One region of the Pseudomonas sp. RL_15y_Pfl2_60 genome, then DNA from elsewhere that is predicted to be linked to it. Evidence: predicted binding sites of a transcription regulator. Region 1 holds the regulator's gene; the other holds the start of a gene.
The links. Region 1 encodes LexA, which represses DNA repair genes until DNA is damaged. Its sites were predicted from a motif close to CTGTNTNNNNANACAG; they were not measured.

Region 1 (3,413 bases):
TACAGCCATGGGAAAGCGGCTCCCCCATCGGCTCGGTATCCGGTGTGCCATGCAGGTAGATGTAGCGGCGAAAGGTATCGACACTGCCCAAGCGATTGCGCCCGGGCTCGCAGCCACTGAGCCAGAGAATCCGGGTCAGAATCCAGTCTCGCCCCGGAAACGCTGATGCCAGCTCTGCCGACCAAATTTCTCCGGTCCAGCGGCGACCTCGCAGCACAGCGGCCAACGGTAAGTCCGCGCCAATTTTGGCGCGCACGATATGCCGCCCACGAGGCGTACAGCCAGAACCATTTTGCTCGCCAACACCGTTGAGAGCCGTTGATACTGGCAGACGCAACAACAGTCGCCCATCAGCAAAACCATAAAGGCGCTGATCAGCAATAGAGATATGTATGAAATCAAGAGTAGCCATGGGCGGCTAGCTTAGCGGATCAGCCCCGCTACGCACAGCCACCCGGCTTTAAACCTTGGCTGCAACAGGCGGATTTTTAACCCGTGGACGCAGCTGCGCAGCTGCCAGGGCCGGATCACTCAAGCCAGACTCTGAACGCATGCCTGCTGCCAGAAACGGCACCATCAAGCGCATCACCTGTTCAATAGAAGTGTTGACCCCGAAGTCTGTTTCCGACATTGCACGCAATGCCTTGATCCCCGACATGCTGAATGCAGCAGCGCCGAGCATAAAGTGCACACGCCAGAACAGTTCAAGCGGTGGAATACGCGGCGCAGCTTCATGAACCAACATCATGTAGCGGCGGAACACCTTGCCATAGACTTCTTCGAGGTATTTGCGCAGGTGGCCCTGGCTTTGGCTGAACGCCAGGCCGAGCAAACGCATGAAAATGGAGAGATCGTTGCCACTGCGCGGCTTGACCGCAAGCGCATGCTCTACCAACAGCTCAAGGAGCTCTTCGAGTGACACCTGGGTGTCTTGCTTGGTTTGGCGACGATCCAGCTCGCGCTCAAGACTTGCGCAAAAAGGCCCAAGAAAGCGTGAAAACACCGCTTGTATCAGGGCCTTTTTCGAACCGAAATGATAGTTCACCGCAGCCAGATTCACCCCAGCCTTGCTGGTAATCAAGCGCAACGACGTTTCCGCAAAACCTTTTTCGGCAAACAGTTGCTCTGCGGCATCCAGAATGCGTTCAACAGTTTCCGACTGGGCCATTATCCATCACCTAACAAACACTTGTTTGAAACATACGTTTCAGCTCCATGCATTGTCAAGCATTGCAATGCTGTCTTTTGCATCGACCTTCACGATTGAAGAATCACACCTATGCAAGACGTTCAGCAAAGCAATCGAGTAACAGGGCCACGAAGAGAAAATAGCACGATTAAATTAACCAATTGCAAAAGTATGATTGCCAAGCCGCCTCTACTGTATATAATCCCAGTCACTGTATATAAAAACAGAGCCAACCCAATGATAAAGCTGACGCCCCGCCAAGCTGAGATTCTCGCCTTCATCAAGCAGTGCCTTGAAGACAACGGCTTCCCGCCTACTCGTGCGGAAATTGCCCAGAAACTCGGCTTCAAATCTCCAAACGCCGCCGAGGAACACCTCAAGGCGCTGGCCCGCAAAGGCGCAATTGAGATGACACCCGGCGCCTCGCGCGGCATTCGCATTCCTGGCTTCGAACCTAACGCTGAAGAAGACGGCCTGCCCGTCATTGGCCGGGTGGCTGCTGGCGAGCCCATTCTAGCGCAGCAGCACATCGAAGATTCATGCCGCATCAACCCTGAGTTCTTCCACCCCAAGGCAGACTACCTGCTGCGCGTTCGCGGCATGAGCATGAAGGACATCGGCATCCTCGATGGCGACCTGCTGGCCGTGCACACAACCCGTGAAGTACGCAATGGCCAGGTGGTAGTGGCGCGCATTGATGATGAAGTAACAGTAAAACGCTTCAAGCGCGAGGGCAGCAAAGTCTGGCTGATTGCTGAAAACCCGGAGTTTGCGCCAATTGAGGTCAATCTCGAAGAGCAGGAACTGGTTATTGAAGGGCTAAGTGTCGGCGTTATCCGCCGCTAATGGAGTATTTATGCAGCTGTCTCAACCGCTAAATCAGACACAACTTCCACTGTTCGAGGCTTTTATGGCTGCCAGCGCCCCCGCACTGCCGCAAGAAGCACTCAACGATGCCTGGCAGGACCAGCCCCAGGCATTTAGCGAATTGTCGCTCAGAGGCGCTACGAGACACTGCCTGACCCTGCTTGCCCCGATCCTGCGTGAACTCAGCGAAAATGACAGCGAACGCTGGCTGACGTTAATTGCACCGCCCAGCAACCTGACCCAAAGCTGGCTGCGCGAGGCCGGACTGAACCGTGAGCGCATCCTGTTACTGCACCCACGCGGCGAACAAAGTGCACTGCAACTGGCTGAAGAAGCATTGAAGCTGGGTCGCAGCCACACCGTGGTCAGTTGGTTTCATCCGCTGCAGCGTGCTGCGCGCCAGACACTGGAAAATGCTGCGCGCGAAGGGGCTGCGCAAAGCCTGAATATCAGCCTCGGGTAAATCCGAGTTGGATAGCAATTTTCTGTCCACGGCCCAACGCAATGATTCAAGTGGCTTACCAAACAGCACGTCATCTTGAAATCACGGGACAGTAATGGATTTATCCAGCTTCTAGTCCTTGGTCACCCAAAAACCTTATGCAGACACGGCGACGCTTGTATCTGCAGCCAAGAGCCCTTCAGTGCAGAACGCGAACTTCGCCTTCATGCTGAAAATCATTTTCAGCCAGGCGGCCAGCCATTTGCACACCTACATTGAGCATGGCTTTGGCCACTTCCACGTGCTGACCTTGCAGGAATGACTTCGCGTCTGATGAGAAATCCAGCACTACAAGCGCCTCCTCATCGTCTGCACGGCGCAAGGCGATACGGCCATCTGGTAGTTCTACGATTTCTAAAAACGAAGTAGGCATAGGTTTGAGTCTCCACGTTAGCTGCGCATTGTAGCAGCCGACGGGAGCGTCACCCTAGCCCGCTTATCAAGAAGGACCTACCACTCACTGAGCGTTTCGCGGAAACGTCGCGCCAGCGCAGTGATCTGTTTGCGCCAAGCCTCGAGGGTTTCGCGCTCAAGCGGCTCTTGCTCCTGATCAATACTGACCGCCACTATCAATGGCGTAGTCGGATCGACCTTGGCCTTTTGTTGCATTTGTGGCGGCTTGTGCAGGGCTTTGTAAGCCTCGAGCAATTGAGCAAGCCAGGTTTCAGGATTGGCAGCCAATTCAACTAACTCGGAAAACTCAGGGCTTGGCGCAGCCTGCAGCATCGAGGCATCAAGCAAAACCTCAATCTGGGTCGACTGGCTGTTGGCCAAGCGGTAGTAACCGGCGATCTCGTGACACAGGCCCAATACAGCGCCAAACAGGTGGAACAAGGTGGCCTCGCGCTCAGCCTG
Region 2 (3,413 bases), on a different contig from region 1:
CATGGTTTTGAGCTCGTAGACCACAATCTAGTGCTCTATGTACGTAAAAAACGTTGATAGATCTTTTGGGGCAACCCTGAAGCTCCTTGCTTGGCGCGATTTGCTCGCGTTGTAAACATTAAAAAGGCGACCCGTTGGTCGCCTTTTTTATACCCTGAGCGCCTGAGTGGACTCAGGCCTGGGCGCTGCTGACCATTTGTCGGGCGTGGGCGATGGATTCATCGGTCAGGTCAACGCCGCCAAGCATCCGGGCGATCTCTTCAACACGTTGGTCGTTACTCAGTTTGCTGACTGCGGTGCGAGTAGCGTCATTGCCGCGCGCCTTGTGCACGAACAGGTGCTGATGACCCTGTGCCGCAACCTGAGGCAGGTGGGTGACGGTCAGAACCTGCCCGCGATCACCCAGGCGACGCAGTAGTTGGCCGACAACCTCGGCAGTCGGGCCGCCAATGCCCACGTCAACTTCGTCGAATACCAGGGTCGGTACCCGTGAGGTTTGCGCGGTGATGACCTGGATTGCCAGGCTGATACGTGACAGTTCGCCGCCTGATGCAACTTTGGCCAGCCCCTTGAGTGGCTGGCCCGGGTTGGCGCTGACCAGAAACTCAACCTGCTCCATGCCGTTAACGTGCGGCTCTGGGCTACTGCTGGCATGCAGTTGGATGCTAAAGCGTCCGCCGGGCATGCCCAGGGTTTGCATTTCCTTCTGTACCGCCTTGCCAAGCTTTTCGGCGCCCTTGCTGCGCAGGCGGCTGAGTTCGGCGGCTTTTTCTTGATAATGCCGTTCAAATGCGCTGAGTTCTTCGCTCAGGCGCTCTGCGGCCTGGTCGTCAGCGTTGAGGGTTTCGATTTCATCGAACAGCTGTTGCTGCATGTGCGGCAGCTGGTCGGGTTGGATCCGGTGCTTGCGCGCCAATGTATAGATAGCATCGAGCCGCTCTTCGAGGGTTTGCAGGCGCTCCGGGTCGGCATCGAAGTGATCGATGAAGCGATTGAGTTCGCCAACGGCTTCTTCGACTTGAATCTGGGCATTGGCGAGCATATTACTGGCTTCTGTCAGCGCCCCAGGCTGGCCTTGGAAGCTGCTCAGGCGGTTGAGGCTGCCAGTCAAGGCTGAAAGTACGTTGCCTGCGTCGCTCTCGCTGCACAGCTCCAAAACCTGGCGGCAGGCGCTGAGCAGGCTTTCGGCGTTGGTCAGGTTCTTGTGCTCTTGCTCAAGCTGCTCCAGTTCGTTGTCGACCAGGGCTAGGTTGTCCAGTTCTTCAAGTTGATAACTGAGCAACTGATGGCGCGCGCGCTGTTCATCACCGATGCTGGAAATGCGTTCCAGCTCGTTCTTGGTTTGCTTCCAGCGTTGCGCTGCCAGAGATACTTGGCGAGAGAGTTCCTGGCTGCCGGCAAACTCATCGAGCAGGCGACGATGGGTTTCAGCCTTGAGCAGCGATTGGTGTTCATGCTGGCTGTGAATATCAATCAGCAGCTCGCCAAGGGCCTTCAGGTCGGCTTGCGGGCAGGGTGACCCGTTGATGTAGCCGCGTGAGCGACCTTCAGCGGTGATCACTCGGCGCAAGATGCAAGGGCCGTCATGGTCCAGGTCGCGCTCTGCCAGCCAGGTGCGGGCCTCGGGGATGTCATCAAGATCGAAGCTGGCGAGGATGTCGGCCTTGTCTGCGCCGGGCCGCACGACACCGCTGTCTGCGCGGTCGCCCAGGGTCAGGCCGAGTGCGTCGAGCATGATCGATTTGCCTGCACCGGTCTCGCCGCTGATTACGCTCATGCCGCGCTCCAGCTCTAGATCGAGATGCTCAACGATTGCGTAATTGTGTACGGACAGGTGCACCAGCATGGTGAGGTCTCCGAGGTGTTTAATATGGTTATTTATACAGTAGTTTTTTTGCTGCTGGCAATATCCTTGTGCGACCTGTGTTTAATCTTGGTATTTGTGGGTGTTTTCCCCTTGAAGCAGTAAAAACCGCCCCCATATAAGGGGCAGAAGCGTGAATCAAGACTCGCGCCGGTTATTTAGAGGAGAAATGAGGCATGGCTGACGAACAGACCCTGGATACGCAGATTCCCGAGGCAGAAGCAGCAGTAGATGCCGCGCCGGGTGACGAACTGGCTGCTCGCGTGCAAACGCTGGAAGAGCAGTTGGCTACTGCGCAGGATCAATCGCTGCGCATGGCTGCTGATCTGCAAAACGTACGCCGTCGCGCAGATCAAGATGTTGAGAAGGCACACAAGTTTGCCTTGGAGAAGTTTGCAAACGACCTGCTGCCGGTCGTCGACAGTCTGGAGCGCGGCCTTGAGCTGTCGAGCCCGGATGATGAGGCGATCAAAGCAGTGCGTGAAGGCATGGAGTTAACCCTCAAGCTGTTCCGTGACACGCTGTCGCGTTACCAGTTGGAAGCGATTGATCCGCATGGCCAGCCGTTCAACCCAGAGTTGCATCAGGCCATGGCAATGCAGGAAAGCGAAACCCTGGAGCCAAACAGCGTGATCCAGGTGTTCCAGAAGGGTTACCAGTTGCACGGTCGTTTGTTGCGTCCAGCGATGGTTGTAGTGAGCAAGGCACCCGCCGCTCCGACACCATCAATCGATGAAAAGGCTTGAAATTAATTTTTTAGCCCCCATTAAACAATCAAGCGTTTTAGTGCTAGCGCAGTTGGCTCAGAACCAGTGCGCAATTATCAAAGTTTCGGGAGAGTAAACATGGGTAAAATTATCGGTATCGACCTGGGGACAACCAACTCCTGCGTCTCCGTTCTTGAAAACGGCAAAGCCAAAGTTATTGAAAACGCCGAAGGCGCGCGCACCACTCCATCGATCATTGCGTATGCAAACGATGGTGAAATCCTGGTGGGCCAGTCGGCTAAGCGCCAAGCAGTGACCAATCCGCACAACACCCTGTACGCGGTTAAGCGTTTGATCGGTCGTCGCTTTGACGAAGAAGTTGTACAGAAAGACATCCAGATGGTGCCGTACAAAATTGTCAAAGCTGACAATGCGGACGCCTGGGTTGAAGTAAACGATCAGAAAATGGCGCCGCCACAGATCTCGGCTGAAATCTTGAAAAAGATGAAGAAGACTGCCGAAGACTATCTGGGTGAAGCTGTTACTGAAGCGGTTATCACTGTTCCGGCTTACTTCAACGACAGCCAGCGCCAGGCGACCAAAGACGCCGGCCGTATTGCAGGCCTTGACGTTAAGCGCATCATCAACGAGCCAACCGCAGCCGCTCTGGCTTACGGTATGGACAAGGCCAAGGGCGACCACACTGTCATCGTTTATGACTTGGGTGGCGGTACCTTCGACGTTTCGGTTATCGAAATTGCTGAAGTTGATGGCGAGCACCAGTTTGAAGTGTTGGCGACCAACGGTGACACTTTCCTCGGTGGTGAAGACTTTGATATTCG

Region 2: recN (DNA repair protein RecN) is a predicted target of LexA. The motif match lies at 1,871-1,886, and genes of this name have one in related genera.

The regions. Positions count from the first base shown of each region.
Region 1 covers NZ_CAXAOE010000001.1:281,326-284,738, forward strand. The annotation lists gene AACY26_RS01390 (L,D-transpeptidase) at 1-412, opposite strand, end outside; gene AACY26_RS01395 (TetR/AcrR family transcriptional regulator) at 461-1,168, opposite strand; gene lexA (transcriptional repressor LexA) at 1,427-2,035, shown strand; gene sulA (SOS-induced cell division inhibitor SulA) at 2,046-2,519, shown strand; gene AACY26_RS01410 (hypothetical protein) at 2,698-2,931, opposite strand; gene AACY26_RS01415 (DUF6586 family protein) at 3,009-3,413, opposite strand, start outside.
Region 2 covers NZ_CAXAOE010000007.1:113,130-116,542, reverse strand. The annotation lists gene fur (ferric iron uptake transcriptional regulator) at 1-57, shown strand, start outside; gene recN (DNA repair protein RecN) at 173-1,846, opposite strand; gene grpE (nucleotide exchange factor GrpE) at 2,041-2,610, shown strand; gene dnaK (molecular chaperone DnaK) at 2,710-3,413, shown strand, end outside.